Linked DNA regions of Constrictibacter sp. MBR-5. The protein of the gene in region 1 interacts with the protein of each later gene in a pairwise test. Links are inferred from orthologs where the notes say so. Each region holds a gene or a part of one and is shown on either strand. Other genes may lie near its edges. The genes, in order: ABIE65_RS00035 and ftsA.

Evidence for each region.
Region 2: the proteins of ABIE65_RS00035 (region 1) and ftsA interact in binary tests that used the Escherichia coli proteins (3 or more experiments, as listed by UniProt). The link is inferred for Constrictibacter sp. MBR-5 from one-to-one orthologs.

The regions. Positions count from the first base shown.
Region 1 is NZ_JBEPTK010000001.1:1,203-15,200, forward strand. Bases 3,179-5,994 are described here. They hold ABIE65_RS00035 (rod shape-determining protein), read right to left. Parts: upstream 5,196-5,994; coding sequence 4,161-5,195; downstream 3,179-4,160. Other genes in these bases: mreD (rod shape-determining protein MreD), read right to left, coding at 3,179-3,264; mreC (rod shape-determining protein MreC), read right to left, coding at 3,266-4,063; ggt (gamma-glutamyltransferase), read right to left, coding at 5,487-5,994. In the rest of the region: rod shape-determining protein RodA, read right to left, coding at 1-846; mrdA (penicillin-binding protein 2), read right to left, coding at 843-2,747; more of mreD, read right to left, coding at 2,749-3,178; more of ggt, read right to left, coding at 5,995-7,190; ABIE65_RS00045 (hypothetical protein), read right to left, coding at 7,243-7,542; ABIE65_RS00050 (amidohydrolase family protein), read right to left, coding at 7,603-8,643; nthA (nitrile hydratase subunit alpha), read left to right, coding at 8,835-9,473; nthB (nitrile hydratase subunit beta), read left to right, coding at 9,470-10,126; chrA (chromate efflux transporter), read left to right, coding at 10,089-11,333; serA (phosphoglycerate dehydrogenase), read right to left, coding at 11,349-12,599; ABIE65_RS00075 (glutathione S-transferase), read left to right, coding at 12,836-13,552; ABIE65_RS00080 (DinB family protein), read left to right, coding at 13,790-13,998. UniProt on the Escherichia coli protein: Forms membrane-associated dynamic filaments that are essential for cell shape determination. Acts by regulating cell wall synthesis and cell elongation, and thus cell shape.
Region 2 is NZ_JBEPTK010000010.1:74,743-90,004, reverse strand. The notes cover bases 10,541-13,521. They hold ftsA (cell division protein FtsA), read right to left. Parts: upstream 12,669-13,521; coding sequence 11,412-12,668; downstream 10,541-11,411. Other genes in these bases: ABIE65_RS18960 (cell division protein FtsQ/DivIB), read right to left, coding at 12,691-13,521; ftsZ (cell division protein FtsZ), read right to left, coding at 10,541-11,323. Also shown: rpmE (50S ribosomal protein L31), read left to right, coding at 1-146; ABIE65_RS19005 (AMP-binding protein), read left to right, coding at 552-2,165; ABIE65_RS19000 (thermonuclease family protein), read right to left, coding at 2,199-3,656; ABIE65_RS18995 (methyl-accepting chemotaxis protein), read right to left, coding at 3,656-4,795; ABIE65_RS18990 (hypothetical protein), read right to left, coding at 4,796-5,617; ABIE65_RS18985 (hypothetical protein), read right to left, coding at 5,598-7,043; ABIE65_RS18980 (hypothetical protein), read left to right, coding at 7,830-8,258; lpxC (UDP-3-O-acyl-N-acetylglucosamine deacetylase), read right to left, coding at 8,376-9,335; more of ftsZ, read right to left, coding at 9,548-10,540; more of ABIE65_RS18960, read right to left, coding at 13,522-13,548; ABIE65_RS18955 (D-alanine--D-alanine ligase), read right to left, coding at 13,536-14,447; murB (UDP-N-acetylmuramate dehydrogenase), read right to left, coding at 14,444-15,262. UniProt on the Escherichia coli protein: Essential cell division protein that assists in the assembly of the Z ring. May serve as the principal membrane anchor for the Z ring.

The DNA.
Region 1 (13,998 bases):
CTCCTCCGCCAACATGGTGAAGACGAAATCCGTCTGCTTCTCCGGCAGGAAGTTCAGCTGGCTCTGGCTTCCCTGCAGAAAGCCTCGTCCGAACAGCCCCCCGGCGCCCAGAGCGATCTTCGACTGAAGAATGTGATAGCCGGCGCCGAGCGGATCGCTCTCCGGATCGAGGAACGTCATGACGCGGCGCTGCTGATAGTCGTGCAGCATCGTCCAGGCGATAGGCGCGGCGGCCGCCACGACGAGGCCCGCGACCAGGAACTTCCAGAGCGCGAGGCCGGCGACGAAGAGGATGACGGTCCCCACGGCAACCATCAGCACCGCCGTTCCGAGGTCGGGCTGCTTCAGGACCAGGAGCGTCGGCAGCGCCATCATGGCCGCCGGAACGAGCATCGTCCCGATTCGGTTGACCTGCGCGTCGTCCAGGTCGTGGAAGTAGCGCGCGAGCGCCAAGATGAGCGCGAGCTTCATCATCTCCGACGGCTGCACGCTGACCACCCCGAGATCGAGCCAGCGGGTCGCGCCCATCCCCGTCAGGCCGGCCACTTCGACCGCCACGAGGAGTACCAGGACGACGAGGAAAATCAGGTAACTCCAGCGCAGATAGAAGCGGACGTCGACGAAGCCCATGGTCAGCATGATCGCGAGGCCGAAGGCAAACCGATACATCTGGCGTCCGGCCCACGGCTCGAGGCTGGCGTCGGCGGCCGAGTAGAGGACCAGCCAGCCGATCGAAGCCAGCGCCACCACCAGGACGACCAGCAGCCAGTTGACTTGGAGCAGCTTCGTCACGAAGCGCAGCCTCGGCCCCTCGGAGGGCGGCGCCTGGAACAGAGTCGTCATCATCGGCGCATCACCTCCATCGCCTGCATGACGTCTGGCGATGCCGACGCCTGCGGGGAACCGGGCAGGGTGCGCGCCGGATCGCGGCGCTGCGTCTCGATCAGGATATCGCGGGCGATGGGGGCGGCCACCGCCGATCCGCCGCCGCCGTGTTCGATGACGACCGCGACTGCGTACCGCGGCGCGTGCAGAGGTGCATATCCGACGAAGAGTGCATGGTCGCGCTCCTTGCGATCGAGCATCTCGTTGCGGCGCACGCCCGTACGACGCTCCGTCATGGTGATCCGCCGGACCTGCGACGTGCCGGTCTTGCCGCCCATGGCCATTTCGCGGTCCTCGATGCGGGCGGCATACGCTGTCCCGCGCTGGGTCGTCGTGACCGCCGCCATTGCCCGCCCCATCACCTGAAGCGTTTCCTGTGAGATGCCCACCGGGCCGGCCGAAGCGACCGGCAACGGCCGCATGGCGCCATCGCCGCCGGAGAGTGCGGCGGCGATGCGCGGCGAGACGGCCAACCCGCCGTTCACCAGCCGCGCCGTCATCACCGCGAGCTGCAGGGGCGTCGCCAGAACGTAGCCTTGACCGATGCCTGCGATCAGGGTCTCGCCGATGGTCCACGACTTGCCGAGTTCCGCCTTCTTCCAGGCGCGCGTGGGCACAAGGCCGGCGCGTTCGTTCGGCAGTTCAACGCCGAGACGAACGCCGACCCCCAGGCGAGCGGCCATTTCGGCGATCCGATCGATGCCGACGCGTCGGGCAACCTCATAGAAGTAGACATCGCAGGACTGGGCGATCGCGTCGTGTACGTTCATCGAGCCATGGCCGCCACGGCGCCAGCAATGAAAGCGACCGTCGCCGAGTTCGATCGACCCGCCGCAGAAGAACGTCTGACCGGGCGTGACCACCCCGGCTTCGAGTGCAGCCGCGGCGACGATCATCTTGAAGGTCGAGCCGGGCGCATACTGTCCCGAAACAGCCTTGTTCGTCAGCGGACCCCGCTCGTCGGTGGAGAGCGTCTTCCATTCCTCGGGCGTGATGCCGCGGCTGAATGCGTTAGGATCGTAGGCAGGATTGGACGCCATGGCTAGGACGTCGCCGGTCTTGACGTCGAGCACCACCGCCGCACCCGTTTCGGTGCCCAATCGATTGAGTGCGAACCGTTGGAGTTCGACATCAAGGCTGACGGTCAGATCCCTGCCCGGCTCGCCGTCGATTCGGCGCAACTCGCGAACGACCCGGCCGACGGCATTGACCTCCACCTCTCGAATATCGGCCGTGCCACGGAGCGCAACGTCGCGAGCCCGCTCAATGCCGCTCTTACCGATACGGAATTCCGGTATTGTGAGAAGTGGATCGCCCGTCAGATCGGCGACGGAGGCAGGCCCGACATAGCCGACGACGTGCCCCGCGAGCTCGCCATAGGGGTAGAGCCGGCGCGGCACCATCTCCACCTCGACCCCAGGCAGTTCCGGCGCATTGACCGAAATCTTCGCGATGTCCTCCCAGGAGAGGCTGTCGAGCACGGTGACGGGCTGGAACGCGCGCTGGCGACGCGCCGTCTTGAGCACGCGCTGGCGATCATGATCGGCAATCGGCACGAGCTGCGCGAGACGGTCGAGGGTCTCTTCCAGGCCTCCGCTCTGTTCCGGCGTGACCGAGACGCGCCACGTTTTCTGATTCACGGCCAGCGGCACGCCAGCGCGGTCGAAGATCAGCCCTCGGGTCGGCGCGACGAGCCGCGGGCTGATCCGGTTGTCGTCGGCCATGGCGGCGTAGCGCCGGCCCTCGACGACCTGGAGGTAGTACATCCGGCTCGCGAGGACGCCGAACATGCCGAGTTGCCCGGCGCCGAGCAGCAGCGCGCGGCGGGTGAAGGTCCGGTATCGCTTGTTGTCGCGACGCATGTCAGGCCCTTCCCACCACGACGCGCTGGACACCCGCGAACAGCAGGCTGAGAGGCGGATAGAGGCAGACGCCGAGCAGATACTGGACCAGGAAGGGCTGGGGCGCGAGCGGAACGAGGAAATACAGGGATCCGAACGCCCACAGGGCGACCTCGGCCAGCGCCGCCAGGACGGCGTAGCCCCACCAGGTGACCACGAAGGGCTGCCGGGCGAGCGGACCGCGGCGCAGCTGGACGAGGGCGCTGGCGAGCAGCAGGACGAGCGCGTTGAGCCCCACCGGCGCGCCGCCGAGCAGGTCCTGGGTCAACCCGAGGAAGAACACGGCCGGCGGCGGCAGCACGTCGTCGCGCTGCAGGGTCCAATAATACACCGCGGCCAATGGCAGCGCCGGCGTCACCGGCGGCGCTCCCGGCAGCGGCCAGGGCAGTACCGCCACGATCGCCAGCATCAGGCCGAGTACGAAGGGCGTGGAGAGACGGGCCCAGCGATCGAGCTTCTGCCAGATCGTCCACCGCATCTCAGCGGAGAGCCCCGGACTCGCTGACCAATCCACCACTGAAGTCGACGATGCGCACGAACTCCAGACGGTGCCAGTCGATCAACGGCACCACTTCGGCGGCGTCGTCGGATTCGGCGCTGGCCCGCGCCACCGTACCGATCGGCAGGCCGGGCGGGAACATGCCCCCCTGCCCCGAGGTCATGACGAAGTCGCCGTCGGCGACCGTGTCGTCACCGACAAAATACCGCAGCACGGGCCGGTCGCCGTTCGTGCCGGAGAGGATCGCGTGCAGCCGCCGATCGCCCACGACGACGGGCACCCGCGAATTGAGGTCGGTGATCAGTAGGACGCGCGCCGACCGGCGCCCCACCTGCACCACGCGGCCGACGAGCCCCTCGGATGACAGGACGCTCTGCTTCTGCCGGACGCCGTCCAGCGTCCCGGCGTTGACCAATACGGAACGCGCAAACGCCCCGCCCGTGTCGGCGACGACACGCGCCGCGATGTGGCGTGCCGGCGGCCCCGGCTTCAGGCGCAGCAGGTCGCGGAGCGACTGGTTCTCGCCCTCGAGGCGGCGCGCCAGGAGCTGCCAGTGGATCAGGCGCTCGTTCTCCTCGCGCAGACGGGCATTCTCGGACCGCAGCGACGCCAGTTCGTCGAGGCTCTCGACTGCGCCGGCGAAGCCGGCCACGGGGCGCGAAAGAAAATCGAGGATCGGCGTTATGGCGTCCGTCGCACGCATGCGCAGTTCCTCGACCACGACGGTCTCGATCTTGCCGACAAGCATCAGGGCGACCGCCGCCCCGACGAAGGCCATGAACACGAACCGCCGGAGTATGGCCTTCAGGGGCAGTGATTCTTTCAGTGGCGGTCCGGGTATGCGTGCCACCTCTCGTCCTCGCACCGCTGGCGGGTCAGCCGATCAGGACGTGCTTCAGCAGCTTCATTTCTTCCAGGCATCGCCCCGTGCCCAGGACAACGCAGGACAGCGGGTCCTCGGCGATGGTGATCGGCAGGCCGGTAGTATGGCGCAGGACCACGTCCAGATTGGTCAGCAGCCCGCCGCCCCCGGTGATGACGATACCCTTGTCGACGATATCGGCCGCCAGTTCGGGTGCGGTATGCTCCAGCGCAACCGTCACCGCCTCGATGATCGCGTTGACGGGATCGGACAATGCCTCCGCGACCTGGGTCTGGGTCACGGCGATCTCGCGCGGGACGCCGGTCATCAGGTCGCGGCCCTTGATCGGCATCCACTGCTCCTCGCCGCGCGGCGGCGGACAGGCCGAGCCGATGTCCTTCTTGATCCGCTCCGCCGTGCTCTCGCCGATCAGCAGGTTATGGTGGCGGCGGATATAGGCGATGATCGCCTCGTCCATCTTATCGCCGCCGACACGGACCGAGCGGGAATAGACGATGCCGCCCAGCGACAGCACGGCGACCTCGGTGGTGCCCCCGCCGATGTCGACGACCATGGACCCAGTCGGTTCGGTGACGGGCAGGCCGGCGCCTATGGCGGCCGCCATAGGCTCCTCGATCAGATAGACACGGCGCGCGCCAGCACTCTCGGCGGATTCCTGAATGGCACGGCGCTCGACCGCGGTGGAACCGGACGGCACGCAGACGATCACCTGCGGACTGACGAAGCTGCGCCGGTTGTGCACCTTGCGGATGAAGTGCTTGATCATCTCCTCGGCGACCTCGAAGTCCGCGATGACACCTTCGCGGAGCGGACGGATCGCCTCGATGTTACCCGGCGTGCGGCCCAGCATCTGCTTCGCCTCCTCGCCGACGGCCAGCACCTGCTTGCGCCCCTTCACTGTGGCGATCGCCACGACGGACGGTTCGTTCAGCACGATGCCGCGGCCGCCGACATAGATCAGGGTGTTCGCCGTGCCCAGGTCGATCGCCAGATCTGCCGAAACCAGGCCGAGAAAACTCGAGAACATCTCACCTCGCGATGCGCGGCCTGCCACCGGGGCGACACGCGGGACCTACCCAAACACGAACGACCGGAAGCGGGCCTGCGCAGGCTGTGCGCGGCAGACCATGCGGATCGGGCCGCCAAACCATCCCGGATCCTGCTGACGCAGAAAGTAGATTGGATCGGCCATGGCGCCGCCGGCACCGGCGCCCTGGCGCCCACTGCCGATCCGGAGGGAACCCGGAGGGTCGCTCACCCGGCGGGGCCGCGATTATTAAGGCCGTCGGCCTGCCGCCCGCAACTCTTTTCGTCTTCCTCAGTCTCCCATTGCGACGCCCTCACGGCGCGGATCCGCCGCACCGACCAGCGAACCGTCGGGAAGGATGCGGATCATGTTGAGGCCACTCGTCAGCGTGACGCGACGTACCTCGTGACCACGCGTCACCAGGGCATCTACGACCGAGGCAGGCATCGTCGTCTCGACCGCCGCCACGCCATTCCGGTCCGACAGATTCGGCAGCACAGCCGCGGCTGCCGGTCCCATGTCCCAGTCCAGTTGCGCGACGATGCTTTTGGACACGTAGTTGATGATGTGAGCGCCGCCGGGCGAGCCCGTGACCAGGACGGGTCGACCGTCAGGGTCGGTGACGATCACCGGCGACATCGAACTCCGCGGCCGCTTCCCAGGCGCCACGGCATTGGCCACGGGCGACCCGTCGGCCGCCGGCCGGAAGGCGAAATCGGTCAGTTGGTTGTTCAGGATGAAGCCTCCGGCCATCAGCCCCGTTCCGAACGATCGCTCGACGCTGGTCGTCATCGACAGGATGTCGCCGTCGTCGGCGACGATGCTCATATGCGCTGTCCCCGGCGGCCGCTCCATCGCGTCGGGCGACAGGTCGGTCCGGCGGTGCACCGGAACGCCGGCTTCGACTTCGTCGAGAGCCCTTCCTGGATCGATGAGCGCCGCGCGCCCGGCGAGATATCCGCCATCGAGCAGGCCCGCTGTCGGCACATCGACGCGGTCGGGGTCGGCCAGCCACATGTTGCGATCGGCAAAGGCGATCGCCGACGCCTCGGCGAACAGGTGCGCGGATTGCGGCGACCAAGGCCCGAGGGCACGCATGTCGAAGCGCTCGAGCATCTTGAGCGTCTGCAGCACGGTGACCGGCCCGGACGTTGGGGGCGGCGCGCCGCAGACACGGTAGCCGCGGTAACTGCCGCACACTGGCGGCCGTGCCTTGGCCTCGTATCCAGCCAAATCGTCCTCGGTCATTCCGCCTGGATGGATCGGCGCGCGGCGGACGGCCGCGACAATCTCGCGCGCGATCTTCCCGGCGTAGAAGGCGCCGGGCCCTTCGTCGGCCAGAACGCGCAAGGTCGCGGCGAGCGCCGGATTGCGCAGCACAGTGCCCTGGCCGTGCGGGATCCCCGGCGGGTCGAAGAAATAGGTCCCCGCCACCGCCGCCGATCGCAGTTGGGGCGCCGCGGCGATCGACGCGGCGAGCCGCTCCGATACCGGAAAACCAGCTTCCGCCAGAGCGATCGCCGGCTCCAGGAGCCGTCGCCAGGGCAGCTTGCCGTGAGCGGCGTGCGCCATGCCCAGCATCCGGACCGCCCCTGGCACGCCAACCGCGATTCCGCCGGCCGCCGCTTCGTCGAAGGCCATTGGCCGGCCGTCGGTGTTCAGGAACATCCCTGGCGTCGCCGAGGTGGGTGCCGTCTCACGGCCGTCATAGGTAAGGATCCGGCCGTCCTCAGCGCGTCGCAGGACGAGAAACGCACCGCCGCCGATGCCGGACGACTGCGGCTCGACCAAAGTCATCACCAGCTGCGCGGCGATCGCTGCATCGACGGCGCCCCCGCCGTCGCGAAGAACATCCATCGCCACCTGCGCGGCGAGGGGATGGCTCACCACCACCATCTGCCGCCGTGCGACCACATCGTCCGCACGCACTGATGCCGCCCCCGAAGGGAGGAGCAGGACGAGCGGGAACAGGATCAGAAGAATGAGGCCGCGCATCGCCAGATGGTGGCCCGAAGATCGTCGCGCGGAAAGCCCGGATCGCTTCGGGTCATTCGGCGTAGCGGGGCGGCGTCTCCGAAGAACCGACGTGCGGCGCAGCGGTGCCCCAGGCATTCTCTTCCATCTCGTGCGGTGTCATCGATCCGGTAACCGGACGTTCCGGCGCATCGCGCGGATCGATCCCCTCCCCGTCCGGGCGCGGCACTGGCCCGTGGCCGCCCGGCCGCTGCGGCAGATAGCGCCGGAACGCCTCATACAGCAGCCACCCGGCACCGGCGGCGATCCCCAATAGGGCGAGCGCGCGCGGGTTGCCGAAACCGCAGGCGCAGGATGTCCGATTCCGGTTCATGGGATCCTCGTCGATCGTTCTGTGACGGGGGACGAACGTCGCTGCCGCCCTCCGGTTGCATCAGGCGAGGCGATAGAACCGCTGTGCAGTATCGCGAAACAGGTCGGCCTTCTCGGCGGGCGACGCGCCAGAGGCGAGGCGCTTGAACGCGTTCCACAGCGCCGCATACGTGCAGGACGCTTTATCTACTGGGAAATTGCTCTCGAACATGCAGCGCCCGGCGCCGAACGCCTCGATGCAGGTGTCCACGTAGGGCCGCCAAGCGTTGGCCAGTTCCTGCGAGGTGGGCGGCTCCGGCCGCTCGTGCCACCCGAACCCTGCCCGCTTCGACCCAAGCCCGCCCAGCTTCACGTGCACGTTGGGACATGCGGACAGGTCGCGCATCGCTGCCGACCAGTCCGCGAACACCTCGTCGCGACGCCCCGCATAGTGGCCGATGCCGATCGGCCCGCCTACGTGATTGAGGACGACGGGCAGTTCCGGGAAGGTCCGTGCCAGATCGACGACATCGCTGATCTGCGGGTGATACACCCAGGCATCGAAAGTCAGCCCCATCCGGCCGAGAACGGCGATGCCCTGGCGGAAGATCGCGTCGCGGTAGAGGCCGGGGTCGGGGCGGCCATGGCTGCTGGCGATAACGAATCCGGGATCCCAGGCGGCGGCTTGCCGGACGCCGCGGAACCGCCCCCCTGCGGCAGCGGCCAGCGCCTCCAGCACTGGTGCGACACGCGCCCCGAGCCTCAGGTCGGCATAGCCCACGAAGGCAGCGGCGACGCGGCTCGCACCGTAGCAGCCGCTGTCGCTCATGGCGCCGATACCGGCGACGAATTCCGCCTCGCCGACCGAGCGCTGTTCGGGCGGTCCCTGGGTCCGATAGAACGAGCCGCACTCCAGGTAGACTGTGCTGACGACATTGTGCCCGCTGCCGGCGTCGAGGAGGAAATCGGTGAGCAGGTACGGGTGTCCGTCGCGCTGCCAGAGATGATGGTGGGGGTCACAGATCGGCAGATCCGGCTCGATGATCTCTTCGTGGCTCCGTGCGAGCCAAGCGTCGTCCAGGCCGGAAATCAGGCTCGGCATCACCATCGCTTCGGCGCTCATCGTCCCTCCCCTCTATTGCTCTGCAGAAACGATACCCCCTGCGCACAGAGCCCGCCATCCGCCCCCGGGGCGTGCAGGCGGCTACGCGGGTCGGTCCGTCACAATCGCACGCTTGCACCGTTCGGTCGGCGGCAGGCATTCTCCGCAGGACGGATGTGCATCGGCCGGCAGCCGCAGTGGAGGCGACACCCATGCCGCACGATCATCATGACCACCAGCACGACGATCACGGAGAAGGGTCGGAACTGTCCGATGTCGCGCTGCGCGTAAAGGCTCTCGAATCCCTGCTGGTCGAGAAGGGATTGGTCGACCCGGCATCGCTCGACTATCTCGTCGACCTCTACGAGACGAAGATCGGCCCCCGCAACGGTGCGCGCGTCGTTGCTAGAGCCTGGACCGATCCGAGTTACAAAGCATGGCTCCTGAAGGACGCGACCGCGGCCATCGCGTCGCTCGGCTTCGTCGGACGCCAGGGCGAGGACATGGTCGTGCTGGAGAACACAGCCGAGGTGCACAACCTCGTCGTCTGCACTCTTTGCTCCTGCTATCCATGGCCGGTGCTCGGCCTGCCGCCCGTCTGGTACAAGGCTGCCCCGTACCGCGCCCGAGCCGTTATCGATCCCCGTGGCGTGCTGCGCGAATTCGGTGTCGAACTGCCTCATACGACGACGGTGAAGGTGTGGGATTCCACGGCCGAGCTCCGGTACCTCGTGCTGCCGATGCGCCCCGAGGGGAGCGAAGGCATGGACGAGGAGACGCTCGCCGGCCTGGTGACCCGCGATTCGATGATCGGCGTGGGACTGGCGAGCCGGCCGGGAGCCCCGACATGAATGGCGCCCACGACCTCGGCGGCATGCACGGCTTCGGTCCAATCGCACCGGAGGCGGACGAACCTGTCTTTCATGCTGAATGGGAGCGTCACGCCTTCGGCATCACGCTCGCCGCCGGCGCGCTGGGCAAATGGAACATCGACACCAGCCGCTTCGCCCGCGAGGGGATGAATCCGGCGGATTATCTCGGCACGACCTACTACGAACACTGGCTGCACGGGCTGGAGACCCTGCTCGTCGAGAAGGGTCTCGTCGGCGCCGACGAGATGGAACAGCTGAAAGCCTTGCGCCCCGCCCCTGCCGGAATCGCGGCGGTGCCCCCCGAGCGGATGGCCGAGGTCATCCGACGCGGCGGTTCGGCGAAGCGCGCCGACGCCCCTGCGCGTTTCACTGCCGGTCAGCGGGTCGTTGCACGAAACATCCACCCGACCGGCCACACGCGCATCCCGCGCTACGTCCGCGGCCGGAACGGCACGATCGCCATCGACCATGGCGTGTTCGTGTTCCCGGATACCAACGCCCACGACCGGGGCGAAGCTCCGCAGCACTGCTACAGCGTCCGCTTCACGGCGCGCGAACTTTGGGGGCCCGACGCGCCAGAAGGGGATTGCGTTCATGTCGACCTCTGGGACAACCATCTCTCCCCCGTCTGAGCCTGAGGACACCGTCGAACCGCCGGAGCGCACGTCGCTACCGGCACTGTTCCTGGTGTTCCTGCGACTGGGCCTGACGTCCTTCGGCGGGCCGATCGCCCACCTCGCCTACTATCGCGAAGCCTTCGTCGTGAAACGCCGATGGCTCGACGAGCGCGGCTATGCCGACCTGGTGGCGCTCTGCCAGTTCCTGCCAGGCCCAGCCAGCAGCCAAGTCAGTTTCGCCGTCGGCATCCTGCGCGGCGGCTTGCCCGGCGGGGTTCTCGCTTGGCTCGCGTTTACCGGCCCCTCCGCACTGCTGCTGATCGCGTTCGCCTGGGGCCTCGCCGAATCGTCTCAAGGGGCAGGGTGGCTGCACGGCCTGAAGCTGATTGCAGTGGCGGTCGTCGCCCAGGCCGTGTGGGGCATGGCACGCAACCTTTGCCCGGATCGGGAGCGTGCGACGATCGCCGGCATCGCCGCTGTCGCGGTCATCCTGTGGCAGACGAACCTGACGCAGATCGCGGTCATCATGCTCGGCGCGGCCGCTGGCGCACTCCTGCTGCGCGACAAGGCGCCGGCACCAGGGCCGGCTGTCGGGTTTCCGATAGGCCGGCGAAGTGCGTGGACCGCGCTTGCTCTTTTCACGGCCTTTCTCGTCGGCCTGCCGTTCTTCGGCAGCACCCAGCCCACGCTGCTATCGGTGGCGGACGCCTTCTACCGCACAGGCGCGCTGGTGTTCGGCGGCGGTCATGTCGTCCTGCCGCTGCTGCAGACGGAGGTGGTGGACCCAGGCTGGGTCACATCCGACGCGTTTCTCGCCGGCTATGGCGCGGCACAGGCTGTTCCCGGGCCGCTCTTCACGTTCGCCGGCTATCTCGGCATGGTCGTTGCGCCGAACGGTGCGGCGCTCGCACCACCGATTCTGACGGCTTTGGTCGCGGTGGTCGCGATCTTCCTGCCCGGCCTGCTGCTCGTCGTCGGCACGCTCCCCTTCTGGAACGACCTCCACAACGAGCCGCACGCCCAGGCCGTGCTCCTTGGCGTCAACGCCGCGGTGGTCGGCCTGCTGGGCGCAGCTCTCTACGACCCGATCTGGATCAGCGCGGTGCGCGGCCCTCTCGACTTCGCCATCGCCCTCACCGCATTCCTGGCCCTCCAGGTGTGGAGGGCCCCGGTCTGGGCAGTCGTCGCCGCAACGGCGGTCGCCGGGTCGATACTGCTGTGAGGAGACCTTGCCGGCTCAGTGCGACGCACCATAGAGGATCCGCGCCCGAACCGTCTCGGGTATCGCGCGGAGGTCGGAGAGGATCGCCGCACCGTCCCAATCGCCTTCGGCGTCAGCATCTACCACCAGATATCCCACGTCCGGATCCGTCTGGAGGTACTGCGCTCCGATGTTGGCGCCGTGCCGCGAGAAGACCTCGATGACGCGCGCCAGAACCCCCGGCGCATTGCGGTGGATGTGCATGAAGCGATAGCCGCTCGGGCGGGTCGGCAGCTGGACCTGCGGGAACTCCACCGCCCCAATGGTGCTGCCGACGTCGCTGTAGTCGCCGAGTTTCTTCGCCACCTCGAGGCCGATCCGCTCCTGCGCTTCGGCCGTGCTACCGCCGATATGCGGCGTCAGGATGACGTTGGGAAGGCCGCGCAGGGGCGACACGAATTCCTCGATCGAGCTTGAAGGCTCGGCGGGAAACACGTCGATCGCGGCCCCCAGCAGGTGCCCACTCTTCAGCGCTGCCGAGAGAGCCTCGAGATCGACCACGTTGCCTCGTGACGCGTTGATCAGGAACGCCCCCTGCCGCATCGCCCGGATCTCCGCCGCCCCCATCATGCCGGCCGTGGACGCCGTCTCCGGCACGTGAAGCGACACGGCGTGGCTCTCTGCCAGGAGTTCGGGCAGCGACTTCACGGGCACGGCATTGCCGAGCGGCAGCTTATCGGTGTGATCGAAATAGAGAACCCGCATGCCGAAGCTCTCGGCAATGAGGCCAAGCTGCGAGCCGATGTTCCCGTAGCCGATGATGCCAAGGGTCTTGCCCCGCACCTCCCAACTGTTGGCCGCCGACTTCAGCCATTCGCCACGGTGGGCTGCGCGCGACTTCTCCATTATGCCTCGCATCAGCATAACGATCTCGCCCATGACGAGCTCAGCGACACTGCGGGTATTGGAGAACGGCGCGTTGAACACCGGCACGCCGGCGCGCCGCGCCGCGACCAAATCGACCTGATTGGTGCCGATGCAGAAGCAGCCGACGGCGATCAGCCGGTCTGCCGCGGCGATCACCTCCTGCGTGACCTGCGTCCGCGATCGGATGCCGAGGATATGGACGCCGCGCAACCGCTCGATCAGATCCCGCTCGGCCAAAGCCTTCGGCACCTCCTCGATCGAGGTGTAGCCGCTGTCGGCCATATGTTGCACCGCTGAGGGATGAACCCCCTCGAGCAGGAGGACACGGATCTTGTCTTTCGAGAGGGACAGCTTTCGCATTGGCGGGCCAGTTCAGTCTTCAGGATGCGGTATACCGGCCGCCCCCGCGCCACTTTCGCGCGGGCGGACGACCGACGCCTCAAGCGTGGTCTACCTACCACGCCGCGCGGCGCGCGTCGCCCCGCACGGCCAGGGGGGCGCGTCGATACCGCTCCTCCGCGATCCATCGAGGGCACGAACCGCCCGGAAGGGCGCGCGTTGAGATCGAGGTAAACTCACTCCTGAGGAGGCGCGCCATGGCGTTCGAACTCTACTATTGGCCGGGCCTGCAAGGCCGCGGGGAATTCGTCCGGCTCGCTCTGGAAGAGGCCGGAGCCGACTATGTCGACGTGGCGCGGCGGCACGACGGTATGGTGGCGATGAACCGGTTGCTCGAAGGCGACGGCGCGAACCGTCCCCCCTATGCGCCGCCGTTCCTGAAGGATGGTGATGTCCTGGTGGGTCAGACGGCGGCGATCCTGCTTTACCTCGGGCGCAAACTCGATCTCGCCCCGCGCGACGAGCAGGGCCAGTTGTGGACGCATCAGATCCAGCTGACCATCGCCGATCTGGTCGCCGAGGCACACGACTGCCATCACCCCATCGCATCGAGCCTCTACTACGAGGATCAGAAGACCGAGGCGAAGCGGCGTTCGGCCGATTTTCGGGACTCAAGGATCCCGAAATATCTCGCCTGGTTCGAAACCGTGCTCGCCCGCAATCCGCACGGGACCGAACATCTCGTTGGCGATGCCATCACATATGCGGACCTTTCGCTCTTCCAGGCGGTCGACGGCCTCAACTACGCATTCCCGATAGCGATGGCTAGGCTACTGTCGGAAGCGCCTGCGGTAGCGGCTTTGCATACCCAGGTAGCGCACCGGCCGCGCATCGCGGCATATCTCGCCAGCGAACGGCGGCAGCCGTACAATGAGCAGGGCATCTTCCGCCACTACCCTGAGTTGGACGCCTGAAGCGAGTTGCGAAGCGGCTTGCGCCGACGCCCCGACGGGCCTCATACTTCGACCAACAAAAGAATAGGGAAGAAGATGTCCGAGCCGATCAAGGTATTCTGGCAGCCGGCTTGAACCAGTTGCCTGAAACTCAAGGAGTTTCTCTCGATCCGTGCGATCGGGTTCGAATCGATCAACATCACCGACCGACCGGACGGGATCGAGGAGCTGCGGCGCCTGGGCATCCGCACCATCCCGGTGGTCACACGCGGCGATAGTTTCGTCTTCGGCCAATCCCTGAAGGACGTGGCCGCGTTCCTCGGCATTGCGGTGGAGGCCCGGCGAGAGCTGACGGTATCGGAAATCGCCGGCCGCATGAATACGATCCTGGCTGCAGCGGAACGTTATGTGCGCCAGATGCCGGACGACCTGCTCACGCACAAGGTGCCGAACCGCGACCGCACCTA
Region 2 (15,262 bases), on another replicon or contig:
CCTACGGCAAGCCGGGCGCCTCGCTGCGTCTCGACATCGACCCGCTCGTGCACCCGGCCTGGACCGGCGGCACCGGCCGCATGCTCGACACGGGCGGCCAGGTCGCGCGCTTCAACAAGCGCTTCTCAGGCCTCGGCATAAAGTAGGCCGCGCGTCGATGCCGCAGGATCCCTCCGCAGCGCGCCCCGGCGCCGCCGCGAAGGGTCGCGGCATGACGCGTGAAGAGAGACAGGCGGCAGCGCTGCGCGAAAACCTCCGCCGCCGCAAGGACCAGTCGCGCGCCCGCACCCAGGCGGACGCCGCCGGCGAACCCGCGCCCGACGAGAGCTGACGCTTCGTAGTCCCACCTTCCCGGCCGGAGGGGCGCAGCCCCGGAGCGCCGGGACCCAGAGCCCGCGCACCGCCCCCCTGGGCCCCGGCGCGCGACGCCTGCGGCGCCGCGTCCGGGGAGGTGCGGATGAGTGCCTCCACCCGCACAACCCGCCGTTCCCGCCGCCCCCGCGATCCCGCATAATCCCCTCCAAGCACGAAGCACCGACGGGGGGAAGCGCATGTATCCGGGTCTGCACGACGAGGCGCGGTGGAGCCTGCCCGAGATCCTCGCCTGGCAGGCGGAGCGTCGCGGCGACGCCCTCTTCGTGCGCACGGTAGACGGCTCCGACCTCACCTACGCCCAAACCGCCGCCGCCGCCGCCCGCATGGCCGGCTTCCTCGCCGCCCTGGGCATCCGCCCCGGCGACCCGGTCGCCGTCATGCTGCCGAACGGCCTCGACTTCGTGCGCGTCTGGTTCGGCCTCTGCCGCCTGGGTGCCGTCGCCGTCCTGCTCAACACCGAACTGAAGGGCGCCTTCCTCGAGCATCAGGTCGCGAACAGCGGTGCGGCGCTCGCCATAGCCGACGCGTCCGCCGCCGCCCGCTTCGCCGAGATCGCGCCGCGCATCCCCGGCCTGAAGACCCTGCTGACCACCGAATCCCTGCCCGACGGTCCCGAGGCGCCGCCGCCGTTCGAGACCGTCCCCCTCGACGGCTGGCGCGCCGCCGCCCCCTATGACGGCCCCATGCCGCGGGCGCGCGACACCGCCTGCATCATGTACACCTCCGGCACCACCGGCCCGTCCAAGGGCGTGCTGATGCCCCAGGCGCACTGTTTCCTGTTCGGCCTGTCGACGGTGGAGCGGCTGCGCATGACGCCGGCCGACCGTTACTATGTCGTCCTGCCGCTGTTCCACGCCAACGGCCTGCTGATGCAGCTGGGCGCCACGCTGATCGCCGGCGCCTCGGCCGTCGTGCGCCCGCGGTTCAGCGCGTCGGCCTGGGTCGAGGACATCCGCGCCCACGGCTGCACCCTGACCAACATGCTGGGGGCCGTCGGCGCCTTCGTCTGCGCGCGGGCCCCCACCGCCGGCGACCGCGACCATGCCTTGCGCGCCGTCACCGCCGCCCCCAACCCGCCGGCGCACGAGGCCACCCTGCGCGACCGCTTCGGCGTGCCGGAGGTGGTCAGCGTCTACGGCATGACCGAGGTCAACATCCCCCTCTACGGCGAGGTCGGCCTCGCCCGCCCCGGCACCTGCGGCCGGCCGCTGGAGCGCTGGTTCGACGTGATCGTCGCCGATCCGGAGACCGACGTGGCCTTGTCGGCCGAGGCCCTGTCGGCGGGCGCGGTGGGCGAGCTGCTGGTGCGGCCGCGCACCGCCTTCGGCTTCATGGCGGGCTATCACCGCATGCCGGAGGCCACGGTGGCGGCGTGGCGCAACCTCTGGTTCCACACCGGAGACGCGGTGACGATGGCCGAGGACGGCTATGTCGTGTTCGTCGACCGCATCAAGGACTGCATCCGCCGCCGCGGCGAGAACATCTCGTCGTTCGAGGTGGAATCCGCCATCGAGCGCCTGCCCGGCGTCGCCGAGGCCGCCGCCTATGCCGTGCCCTCCGGCATCGACGGCGGCGAGGACGAGGTGATGCTGGCCGTCGTGGCTCAGCCCGGCGCCACCCTGGACCCCGCCGCCATCGCCGCCCACGCCGACCGCGAACTCCCCCGCTACGCCCAGCCCCGCTTCATCGAGATCGTGCCGGACCTGCCGAAGACCCCGACGGCCAAGGTGCAGAAGGCGAAGCTGCGCGCACGCGGGGTGGGGCCGGGGACGTGGGATCGGGTGGGGTGATAACGGGCTATCGCCAGAGGGAGCCGAAGAGCCTCAATTTCGCCGGGATCGGCGCCAATCCCATGGCGCGTCAAAATCGCTCTGCCAGATCCCACGACTGGCCGCTTTGGCGACCCGTTCTTCCTCTACGTAGTCACTGGAATATTTGACATAGGCGAGTGCCCAACCATTCTCGACGAGCCAACCGCCGATGTCATCGGTCGCCTTGGTCGCGCACCTACCGATAGATCGGCCATATCTGTCTGTGTCCAGGATAACGCAGTCCAGGGGAGCGCGATCGATCAGCTTTGTCAGCGCCAAGGTCGCCTGCTCTCCACACGACCACGCAGTGCTTCGAGTGCCGCAGTTCTGTGCGGCCTCAGGCGCATCGATTCCATGCAACCGGACGACCTCCGCGCCAATCTCAATCGTGTCGCCATCAATCACACGGGCATCACCTGCAACGGAGGTTCGTGAAGCCGCTTCAGTACTACGGTCAAAATTCGCGGACCGGCGAAGGCGTATTTCGATCCTCCGTCTAGATTTCTGATCACCCGTCGGTGCATTGACGCTTATCTGATCGGTAGGAAAGAGAAGCTGCCCGGCGGAGAGGGGGAGTATGGTGAGATCCTTCAAAGACGCGTGCTTATTTAACACATCGACAACCGAAACCGCTCGCGCTAGACCGAGTCCAGCGTTGTCGCCAGGCGCCAATCGCTCGGCTGGCGCCTTATTTTGCAAGACAGACAAGATGTTTGTATCGAGATTCGAGTTGCGCCCGATGATCGGTTGATCATCGGTGTGGCCGATTACTTCGATTATATCGACATTGTATTGATCGACCAATCGGATGATGTGGTCCGCAATCCTGCCAGATAGCTGTTGCTCGAATTCGGGTGAAACGGCAGCGCGGCCGGTCTGGAAGCTATAGCCGTCCGCTTCGCTAAGACTGATTATTGGCGGTAGGTCGTTATCCCCTGTCCTGGGGGCACTACGCGCAGCGCCAGCGGCCACAAGTTTACCAACCTGAGCCGGACTCGCGCCCGACAGCCCAAGGGGCTGAAGTTCATCCCGCAACGCTCGGCCATAGTCAGCATCAGCGGCTACTTCCACTAAGTCCTTGTCGGAACGTATCAACTGGTTCGCCGACGCAAGCTGGGCTGCATTGGCTTCTATCATCCTCGATGTAAGGCCCTTCTCGGCTGCCTGCTGCAAAATTTTCTGCGCGCGCACTAGATCACGCCACTCCTCGGCAATCTCGCGACCGGAGCGAGGGTCGTCGGGCTTCACGGCGAGGTTAATTAAATGAGAAAGCTCTACGATTTCCGTATGTTGTGAGGCGACTTTCGCTTGTAGCTCGCGCTTAGCATCCGCTTCAGCCTTAAACAAGATCGCGCTGGTGATGAGGAGACAAAAAATAACGAGTAGTAGCGCCTCCGCCATTGTCAAACCTAGGATGATGCCACGGCCATACCCTGCGCGGTTCTGGTTAATTGAAGTGCCGTGGCGCATTACCACCACCGCTTAGGGCGTGCGGGCGGTGGACCGTCGGCAGAGGCGTCATTCGAGGCTGTCTCTGCCTCATCCCTGACGGCGTACAATGGGGCGGTAGGTCTCGCTCGCTGGATTTCGAGGGAGGTACTGATCTGAGTGGCCACCTTCTCCATCGAATCCAGCGACTCCCTAAGCGCGCTGGTTGACTCCGTAAGACCTGCTGAAACAGCTACGAGCTCCGCGCTGGCATGGCGGCTACTTTCAAGCGCCTCGCGTGACAGCCGCGCGTTATCGTCTATCGTGCGGCTGAGCCGTTCGAGGATTTCGGACACGGGCTTAAGCTGTTGCTCGATAATATCGCCTGGGGTTTTTATCGCGAGGATCTGTTGTGCCACGGCTAAGATGGCATCGTTGACCGCATGCGAGGAGGCGGAAAGGCGCTCCGACTCCTGCGATAGCTTATCACCGGCTTCCTCAAGGCGAGCTCTGATCATCGATGTCATGGTACCGATCGTGTCGCCCGCGGCATGTGTTGCTTTATCCAACGGCTCGCGCGTTGCGGCGAGTGTGCTGTCAAACTCTGAACTCACCCGCTTCGTGAGGGACGCAACTTCTTTGCCCACTTCGTCATAAGCTTCGGTCAGGGATTGCTGGAGCGACCTTCGAAAGCCGGAGAGCTCTAAGGCGGTATTATCCAATTCGCGCCGCACTTTCCGTGAAGCTTCTGCGAGTTCCAATCGGGCAGAGCGTTCGACGTCGAGCGGATCCCTCCGCATCTGATTGAAAAGTACCCGCAGCGCTATCCCGGCGATTGTCGAGGCAATGGCGATGCCGAAGTTACGAACAATGTTTTCTGCGCCGGAAGAAGTGTCGAATTGATAGAGCGAGACGCCAAGGCTGCAGAGAGTGAAAAGAAAACCCATGTAGTAAAGGTTGTCGCCCGCCTGGTCGTCCCGCAGCGAAAAGCGCCGCAGCAAAACAGTAAATCCGGCGTAGGCAAGCATGAAGCATACGGGCACACCGGTAACAATATAGGGGGCAAGCCCGCTGAACTTGGAGACAAGTATGAAGGCGGCCCCAGCGGTAACGAATGCAAAAAAGACGAGCGCATTAATGTAGGGCCGGTCAATGTCATCAGTGCTACGTTGGCGGCGCATTTATGACGCTCCCTGAACTCGCTTGGCGGCCACTAATGTTCCGTTGCTGGCATTAATCCAGCGTTCCCAGAAAGAAAGATGCGACACAGAGTTAATATTCACGCCACTTCGCGGCACATAAATGATAGAGACTGCGGCACCGTATAGGTTGGCCTGAAGTCGCTGGTAGGCGCTAGACTTCTGGAATCTCTCATATGAAAGGTCGCCTTTATACTGGCTGTAGCCATCGGAATTCTGGATCATATCGGACGCGATAATCAGGCGCCGTTCCTTCAGCTGGTCCACGTCGCTGGCAAAACGTTCCGCGGTTATCTGTTGTATTGACTCCATAATCGGGGAACTTTTCGCGTCAGCGCCGTCGAACCCCGCTCTGAGCGCCTGTTCAAGGGGCTCTCTGAAGCCGGCTTGCCAGCGACGTCGAACGAGCTGCGGCGCTGCGGTTATCTCGCTAAGATTCGATCCATCGCCAGGGTTACACTTCGAAAACGCGATTGTCCCCCCTGGGTTAGGTGACGGGATCACGCGGAGTTCGAGCAGTCCGTGAATCGGCGTCTTGTATGCGAGGTCCTCAAGTGCAACCTTTAGTTCGGTCCGTGCAAGGACGGAAAGGCTGTCAGAGGTATCCAGCAGGACGACCGTGACCGACCGTGGGCCATCACTGGGGCACAGTGTTTCGCGGTCGAGAGTGGGGGCCGACGGCGTGGACGCATACAAATAAATGATTGCCCCGAGAACCAAGAGGCTGACCGCAAAAAGACTGGTCGCTACCGCTATGGCGGATAGATTGCGTGCTGGTGGTCTGCTACGCCTGCGGCGCGCCATTATGCGTCTCCGGTATAAGATCATCCAACTGGCGATAATGATCGATCGCGGTGTCAAACTCCCGATGTACGCCCTTGATATTGTCGCTTAATACTTGTTGAATTTCATGAATCCGTGCCTGCAATGTTTCCGACTCCCATCCAGTGGGTGGGTTGGCCGGGATAGATATCCGTTCTAACTGAAAGGGCATTGTGTAGCGCTTTGGTGGCTTGGTCGTTCGCGCGCTGACGTTCGCTTCCCGGTAGGTAGTGAGGAGTACCCCGCCGGTTCGCTCAAGATGGTTCTGATGCTGGTCGAATAAATGTACGAGGCGCGCTCTCGCAGCAAGGATCGAATCGTGCTCGGCTCGCCGGTCTGCCAGATCAGAGTAAATCTCCTTCAGCGCGTCATCATAGGAGTCGCGAACATCAATCAGCGTGTCGATGGCGTACTCCTTCTTCCGACTATAATCGGCCCGCGCTTTTCGCAGTCTCTGCTCCAGGTGGCCGTAGCCGGGGTAAGGATCGAAAAGAAAGAGAGCGTCAATAAATGCAATTAGAGAAAACAGAACGCCTAGAAAGAGTAAGATGGCAGACCGGATGTCGCCAAGGCCCAAGGGGTCGTTCGAGAGTTTTTCCAGGACAAGTTGAGCGCCGCCGTCAATAAATGTCGCGGTTATGTCTCGATAGTGTGCGAGAGCGAGGTTTAATGCAAGCGCGATGCCCGCGTATATTGGTATCGACAGTAGGCCGAAAAGCTTTCTGAAATAATTCCTGTGATTTAGGTTGCGTGCGCCGAAAACGGCCAAGACGATGGCGCTACCGATGTTTATTGCGGAAAATGAGAGTGCCTCAACGAATCCCCCGACCAAGCCTTGTTCGTTGCCTTTTGCAAGAAAGACGCTATTCGCGAGGGTCTCGACGACCAAAAGGGTAAATATTATCGAGATTTTAACGAAATAAATAGCGCCTTCTTGAACTCGCGCGGAGCGCCGCAACCCATTATCGGCCTTGAACGTATTTCGTTCTTCTTCAAGATCCTTTAAGTCGCGCCGGGCTCCATGTAGATCGTCGCGGCCTTTGGCCACCTCTGCCTTAAACGTGCCTACGCATGCCTGCGCAGCTTGTTCGATGGCCGAAAAGCGGCCTTCAAAGTCGAGGGCGGAAAGGCGGTCGGCATAGGTCTGCAACTCGTCTTCAAGAATTCCATGAGCGCGCTTCTTCTCCTGCTCCACGCGCTCCACGATCCGAGCTTCGACCTCATCAAGGGTTGCGGACGACGTTAGCGGCTCGCCCCGCCCACCGCGTTCCTTTCCAAAACGCTCTAACTGTAGGTCCGCGGCCACGCGGTTCACATCGAGGTCAGGGAAGACCTCGATCGATGGGCGACGATCATGCGAAGGCCGTTTGACCGTCTCCAGAAGGCGTGAGAGGGGTGTTGTTGGCACGTTGTCGGTCCTGTTCGACTACTGGCTCCGTGGCTTGCGCGATCACACTAGTGGAGGGAGATGAAGCCGGAAACCCCGGTTGCATCCAGCGTGATCCCGCCCGGAAAGGTAGCTCTAAGAGTTGTGGAATAAGAAAAAAAGCTCTATCTTGTCAAGGCCCCTGCGGGGTGCGCTGTCGGACCTGTGAATATGCCCAGCACGGACGGAAACGGCCGACGGTGCCCTTTGCGCTCCGCCTCCGTTGCGCACCGCCGCCATGGCCCGAGCGGGAGCCAGCCGCCCAACCCACCCGCCTACCCACAAAAAGGAATGTTCCGGTATCGCCGTCCGCCGGCCCGGCGCGCGGCCTGCCCCCGAAAAGGGAACGAATCGGGATGAACGCCAAGGCCGCACCGCCGCCGCGGCGGGCGGCCACCCCGGAAAAGGAATGAAAGGGAAGGTTCGGCAACCTGCCGCTCGCCGGCACCGGCCGCCGGCGCTCGGTTCCGGTCGGGGCGGTTCGGCGCCGGGCGCCGGCTCTCCGCTTCGCCGGAGCTTGCCCCGGACCTGATCCGGGGGCCGGGGCAGCGGGGAACGAGGCTGCCGCGGATGCCTGCCCACGAAAGGGAAGGTTTGGGAAGGAAAGGGAAGGTATCGGTATCGACCGGCACCGTCCCGACGCCCGCCGAGCCCGCACGGCGCCCCCCGCGCTCCATCCCTAGTCGACCCCGGCGGCGGTGCCGCCCCGCCGCGGATGCGAAGGGGGGGTGGACGCACCATATAGGGACTCGGTCAAAGGAGGGTCGGATGGCACATGTGGTCGGCGGATACGATCTCTGGTTCACGGGCAAGGCGTATTGGAAGGCGCATCGCAGCGTGGCCGGCGGGGAAGCGGACATGGTGCCGGTGACCTGGACGAAGGGCTGGCGGCGGGATTCGAACGGCTCGAACTTCCTCGAGGTGTGGTTCGAGAACGCGGACGAGGCGCAGGCGCGGTCGGGCGAGGCGGGGCCGTTCGTCGTGGCGCTGGCCGAGGCGAAGGACTTCGAGGTGGTGCCGCGGGTGTTCAAGGAGTTCCGCGGCCTGTTCGAGGTCGAGCCGACGGGGACGATCCTGAGCCCGAACAGCCTGGAGACGCGGATCCTGCGCCGGGTCGACGCGAACAAGACGGCGGTCGCGGCACCGGCGCCCGCGGCGGCGAAGAAGGCGAAGGCGAAGAAGTCGAAGATGGGCTGACGCCGCAGGGGCGCCGGCCGGGCCTTCACGGCCCGCGGCGCCCTCGGTTACGGAGAGCCTGGGGCACGGCGAGCCCCGCAGCGCCCCGTCCCTTAGTCCACCCAGACGGCGGTGCCGTCAGTGGAGGCCGGGGGTCGGCGTGGTGGCGGGGGCGGGCTCCCAGGTCCAGGCGGTGGGGTCGGCGAACAGGGCCTTGAGCAGGCGGTTGTTCAGGGTGTGGCCCAGGCAGACGCCTTCGAAGCGGCCGAGGATCGGCGCGCCGGCCAGGAACAGGTCGCCGATGGCGTCGAGCATCTTGTGGCGCACGAACTCGTCGGGGAAGCGCAGGCCCTCGGGGTTCATGATGGTCTGGCCGCAGATGACGACCGCGTTCTCCAGCGAGCCGCCGCGCGCATAGCCGGCCGCCTGGAGTTCGGCGACCTCCTCGAAGAATCCGAAGGTGCGGGCGGGTGCGATGTCGCGGCGGAAGGCGTCGCGGCGCAGGCTGCACGCGACCGTCTGGCGGGCGATGGCGCGGTTGGGGAAGTCGATCGTGACGTCCAGGCGATAGTCGGGTGCGGGCGACAGGGCGACGCGCTTGCCCGGCTCGGTGACGCAGACCGGCTTCAGGATGCGGATGGCGCGGCGCACGGTGTCCTGCTCGACGGTGCCGGCGGCGGCGAAGAGGTCGAGGAACGGGGCGGCGCTGCCGTCCATGGCGGGGATCTCGGGGCCGTCGATCTCGATCACGGCGTTGTCGACGCCGGCGCCGACCAGGGCCGCCATCAGGTGCTCGACGGTGGCGATGCGGGTGCCGTGCCGGTTGCCCAGGACGGTGCAGAGCTTGGTGTCGACGACGGAGTCCCAGCGCGCGAGGATCTCGCCGGCGCCGCGGGCCACGTCGGTGCGGCGGAAGCGGATGCCGCTGTCGTCGTCGGCGGGCAGGATGCGCATCTCGACCGGCCGACCGCTGTGCAGGCCGGCGCCCTCGCAGCCGATGGCGCGGGCCAGCGTGCCCTGGCGCGCCTTCAGCGCCGTGCGCGGCGCCGTGGCGGCGGTCGGTCCGGTGTGCAGGCCGATCTGTCCCGATGCGGGCATGCGGTTCTCCGTTCCGATTGCGTGGCCGAGTAGGGGGGCCGTGTGAGGGTGCCGATCGGGCCGGGCCCGAAAAGCGAAGTGCTCCGACATCGGGTTTATCGCCCGGCGCCGGAGCACTCAAATCACTTACTGTTACCGCCTGTTACACCCAGTCGGATGTAAGCGGGCGTGCCGGGTTGACGGGGAGGCCGTCCGCGCAACCCGGTCGCCTCCTAGTTGGCCTGGCGGCGCAGGAAGGCGGGGATGTCGAGCAGGTCCTCTTCCTGGCGCGACACGGCGAGGCGGTCGGCCGGGTCGAGCCCGCCGAGCTGCTTCTGGGCGTCGGGCTGGGCCGTTTCCCGCTGGGCCACCTCGCGCTGGGCCGTTTCACGCTCGGGCCGGCGCTCCGGCTGCGGCTGGTAGTGGGCCGCGGGCTGCTGGTAGGCCGGTTCGTGGTGCTGCGGCTCGCGCTGCTGGAGCTGGCGCTCGGGCTGGCGCTCGGGCGCCGGCTCCTGGCGGGCGCGGGCGTGGCCGGTCATCCGCTCGATCAGGCCGGGGAAGCCGAGCCGGCTGCGGCGCGGTTCCTCGGGCTCGGCGGCGCGCGGTGCCACCCGGTTCGACTGCACCGGCTGGCGCGGCTCGGTCGGCTGGATCGGGCGCGGGGCGATGAACGGCCGGTCGCTCGCCGTCGCGTCGTCCTCGGCCTGGTGCTGCGGCGCCGGGGCGGTGCCGCCCCAGGTGGCGCCGCCCGTCATACCACCCGTGGTGCGCTGGCCGAAGCTCGGCATGCGCGGCAGCGGCGCCGGCTGCTCGGGCTGGGCCTGGGCGGTGCCCGGCTGGTGCTCCGTCTGCTGGGCGGTGGCCACCGGCTCGTGCTGGACGGCGTGCGCCGTCGCCTGGGCGCTGCCCGGGTTGCGCGCGATCACCGGGGCTGGGCCCTGGCGCAGGTTCGGCTGCGGCGGCCGGATCGGGAAGGGCATGACCCGCGCCTGGGCGTTGGTCGTGGCGGCCGCCTCGGTCTGGCGCGGCAGCAGGTCGAGCTGGGCGTCAATGCCGGTGGCGACGACCGAGACGCGCATGACGCCTTCGAGGTTCTCGTCGAAGGTGGCGCCGAAGATGATGTTGGCGTCGGGGTCGACCTCGTCGCGGATGCGGTTGGCCGCCTCGTCGACCTCGAACAGCGTCATGTCGAGGCCGCCGGTGATGTTGATGAGGACGCCGCGCGCGCCCTTCATCGACATGTCGTCGAGCAGCGGGTTGGAGATCGCCGCCTCGGCCGCGTCGACGGCGCGCTTGTCGCCCGACGCCTCGCCGGTGCCCATCATGGCCTTGCCCATCTCGCTCATGACGGTGCGGATGTCGGCGAAGTCCAGGTTGATGAGGCCGGGCATCACCATCAGGTCGGTGACGCCGCGGACGCCGGAGTAGAGGACGTCGTCGGCCAGCTGGAAGGCCTGCGCGAACGTCGTCTTCTCGTTGGCGATGCGGAACAGGTTCTGGTTGGGGATGATGATCAGCGTGTCGACGAACTTGGCCAGTTCCTCGAGGCCGGAGTCGGCCAGCTTCATCCGGTGCGAGCCTTCGAAGTGGAACGGCCGCGTCACCACGCCGACGGTCAGCACGCCCTGCTCGCGCGCGGCGCGGGCGATGACCGGGGCCGCACCCGTGCCGGTGCCGCCGCCCATGCCGGCGGTGATGAACACCATGTGGCTGCCGGTGAGGTGCTCCAGGATCTCGTCGATCGCCTCCTCGGCGGCGGCGCGGCCGATATCGGGGCGCGAGCCGGCGCCCAGGCCGTGCGTCAGGCCGAGGCCGAGCTGGATGCGGCGCTCGGCACGCGACATCTCGAGCGACTGGGCGTCGGTGTTGGCGACCAGGAACTCGACGCCGCTCAGGTTGGAGCGGATCATGTTGTTGACCGCGTTGCCGCCGGCGCCGCCGACGCCGACCACGGTGATCCGGGGCTTCAGTTCCCGGGGTCGATCCGGCATGGACAGGTTTATGGTCATTGACGCCTCCCGCTGCAAACGTTGGATAGGGGGGTGGTGGGGGTCGGTCGGGGTGCCGCTCGGTCGCGGCACCGTTCGTGCTCTGCGCTCACATGTGCTCCCTCAGCCAGGTGCCGACTCGCGATAGGAAGCCGGCCGATTGGTCGAACGTTTCGAGGCTCTGGTAGGCGTGGCCGCCCTGCTCGCGGCCGGCGTAGATCAGCAGGCCGGCGCAGGTGGCGAAGGCGGGCCCGCTGGTCGCCTCGGCCAGGCCCATCACGCCAGTCGGGCGGCCAATGCGGACCTGCTTGTCGAGTGCCAGTGCGGCCATCTCGCGGGCGCCCTGCAGCTGCGAAGCGCCGCCCGTCAGCACGACCCGGCGCCCGGCGACGCGGTCGAAGCCGCTGGCGTCGAGGCGCGACCGCACCAGCTCGAAGATTTCCTCGATGCGCGGCTGGATGATGCCGATCAGCAGGGACTTCGGGACGTGGTGCGGGTTGGTCAGCGGGTCCTCGCCGATCGGCGGGACGTCGATGATCTCGCGCTCGTCGGTGGCCGAGGCCATGCAGCTGCCGTAGAGCGTCTTCAGGCGCTCGGCGTGGTTCACCGGCGTCGACAGGCCGCGCGCGATGTCGTTGGTGACGTGGGCGCCGCCGACCGGGATCGTGTCCGTGTAGACGACGCTGCCGTCGTAGAAGACCGAGACGCCGGTGGTGCCGCCGCCCATGTCGATCAGCGTGACGCCCAGGTCCATCTCGTCCTCGACCAGGGCCGCGAGCCCGGCGGCATAGGGCGAGACGACGAAGGCCTCGACGTCCAGGTGCGCGCGGCCGACGCAGGTCGCGATATTGCGGATCGGGCCGGCCTCGGCGGTGATGACGTGCATGTCGACGCCGAGCTTCTCGCCGAACATGCCGCGCGGGTCGCGGATCCCGCGATTGCCGTCGATCGTGTAGCCGAGCGGGATGAAGTGAACCATCTCGCGGCCGTTCGGCGCGAACTGCGCGCGGCCCTGGGCCAGCGCGCGACGGACGTCGACGTCCTCGACCTCGTGGCTGCTGAGCGCCACCTCGCTGGCGATGCTGTGCGAGGCCGGCTTGCCGCCGGAGATGTTGACGACGACTTGGCGCACGGTCTCGCCGGCCATCTGCTCGGCGGCGTGGATCGTGTTGATGATGGTGGCCTCGGCCGCCTCCATGTCGACGATGACGCCGTTGCGCAGGCCCCGCGACTCCTGGTGCCCGATGCCGACGACGCGCGGGCTCCGGTCGGCCTGCGGGCGCGCGACGAAGCAGCAGCACTTCGTGGTGCCGATGTCGAGCGCGGCGATCAGCCCGCTCCGTGCCTTGGCGTTCCCCTTGCTCACCGCAGTGCCCCGCCTGCTGCTGTCATGTGGACTTCCCCGGACCCGCGGTCCGCAGTTTTGCGCCCGGTGCCAGCTGGACGATGGTCCGGTCAGGCAGGCGCAGATCGACGGCGACGATGTCGCGTCCGAGAACCGCGTTCGTGCGCTCCATCGCCGCCAAGCGGCTCCAGGCGACGCCGATGTCCTGCGCCGGCAGCCGGATCTCGACGCGGTCGTCGAGCCTTATGTTCCAGCGCCGCTCGGCCACCCGGATGGCCGCGGTCATACGCTTTGCGAGGTCCGGCTCGCCGCCGAGCAGCTGCAGCAGGCCGGGCGCGTGGGTCGCGGCGTCCGGCCCGACGATGACCGGCAGGTTGCGGAACGGCCGCTTGTCGGCCACGCGGATGACCTGGCCCTGGTGATCGATGATCTGGAGGCGGCGGTCGACCTGCCAGAGGGCGAGCGGCTGGCGCTCGACGATGTCGACCCGGACGACATCCGGCAGAGAGCGCTCGACCCGAGCGCTCCGCACCCAGGGCAGTCCCTCCAGGCGCTCGCGCGCGGCCTGCGGGTCGAACCCGATGATCGGATCGCCGCGTCGGACGTCGAGAGCGGCGAGCAACTCGTCGCGCGTGGTCCGCTCACGACCGCTGACGGCCACATCCGCGACCTTGAGGCCCAACTCTGCCGAAGCTGCGACGGCTCCCAGCCGCAGCGCGGTGACGCGCTCGCCCAGCCAGCCGGATGCCTGCAACTGCATGACGCCGCCCGTCAGCACGGCCAGGACGGCGGTGGCGGCGGCGACCTGGATTGTCGGACGCAGCCAGGGCGGGGCTGGGCGCTTTCGTGTCGGGCGTCGCCGGCCTTGCCGGTCGTTGCTGCCGACGCTCAGGAGTCGCATCGTGCCGCCTCCACCATCCAGACGCAGAGCTGCTCGAAGTCCATGCCGATGTGCGCAGCCTGCTCCGGGACCAGGGAGAGGGGAGTCAGGCCGGGCTGTGTATTGATTTCCAGCATGTACAGCGTTCCGGGCGGGTCGCCCGCGTCGTCGTAGCGGAAGTCGCAGCGCGTGACGCCGCGGCAGCCGAGTGTGTCGTGCGCCAACCGGGCCCACTCCATCGCCTGTGCGGCGATCGCTTCGGGCACCGGCGCAGGAACCAGATGCTCCGTCTTTCCATCGGTGTACTTGGCTTCGTAGTCGTAGAAACCCTGGAGCGGCCGAAGTTCGGTCACGGCGACCGGCCGGCCGTCCATGACGGCCACGGTCAGTTCACGGCCTGGGATGTACTTCTCGACGAGCACGTTCCTCCCGAAGGCCCAATCCACCGTCTTCAGCGGTGCGGCGTTGTCGCCCTCCGGGACGATGAGCACACCGACGCTCGACCCCTCGCTCGCCGGCTTGACGACATAGGGTGCCGGCATGGCGCTGTGCGCTTCCGCGACGGGCACCTCGACGCCTTCCGGACAGCGGATCCCGACCGACGCGAAAATCCGCTTGGCGGCAGGCTTATCCATCGCGATCGCCGACGCACGCACCCCGGAATGCGTGTAGGGGATGCCGAGAATTTCGAGGACCCCCTGGATGCAGCCGTCTTCGCCGAACCGGCCGTGCAGCGCATTGAAGACCACGTCGGGGCGGGGCGTCAGGTCCGCGAGCAGGGCCGTGAGATTGCGTTGCAGATCGATCGAGGTGACGCGATAGCCCGCGTTCTCCAGCGCGCGAGCAACCGCGTCGCCGGTCACGAGCGAGACGGCGCGCTCGGTCGACCAGCCGCCCTTGAGCACGGCGACGTGCTTCATGGCGAACCTCCTGCGCTGACGCCCAGCCGGCGGATCTCCCACTCGAGCAGGACGTCGGTTTCGATCTGAACGCGTCGCCGGACCTCTTCGCCGAGCGCTTCGATCTCTGCGGCGGTCGCGTCACCCGTGTTGATGAGAAAATTGCAGTGCTTCTCGGAGACCACGGCGCCGCCGACGGAAAGGCCGCGGCAACCAGCCCGGTCGATCAGCTCCCAGGCCTTCGCGCCGGGTGGATTTTTGAACGTTGATCCGCCGGTCCGCGCACGCTGCGGCTGGCTCGCTTCCCGCTCCGACTGGATGGCGCCCATCCGCTCACGAATATCCACCAGCGACCCGGGGCGGCCGTGCAGGCAGGCCTGAACGAAGATCCAGTCGCTTGGAGCGGCATTGTGTCGATAACTCAGAGTCATATCGGTCGCGGTTGCTCGGTGCAGCACTCCGGCTCCGTCGACAGCTTCCGCCCAGACGAGACAGTTGCGGATCTCAAGGCCGAAGGCCCCAGCGTTCATACGAACGGCGCCGCCGATCGTCCCGGGGACACCGGTCAGGAACTCCAGTCCTGCGAGAGAGGCGTCGGCCGCTGTCAGCGCCGCATTCGGACAGAGGACCGCTGCCCCGACGAGGAGCGATTCGCCATCTGCTTCGGCCTGATTGAAGCCGCGTGCCAGACGGATCACGACGCCGGGTATGCCGCCGTCGCGGACGAGAGTATTCGACGCGACACCGAGAATCGTGACTGGCACGTCGGCCGGACGGTTGGCCAGAAACATCGCCAAGTCCTGCGTGTCGGCCGGACGGAAGAGCACTTCGGCCGG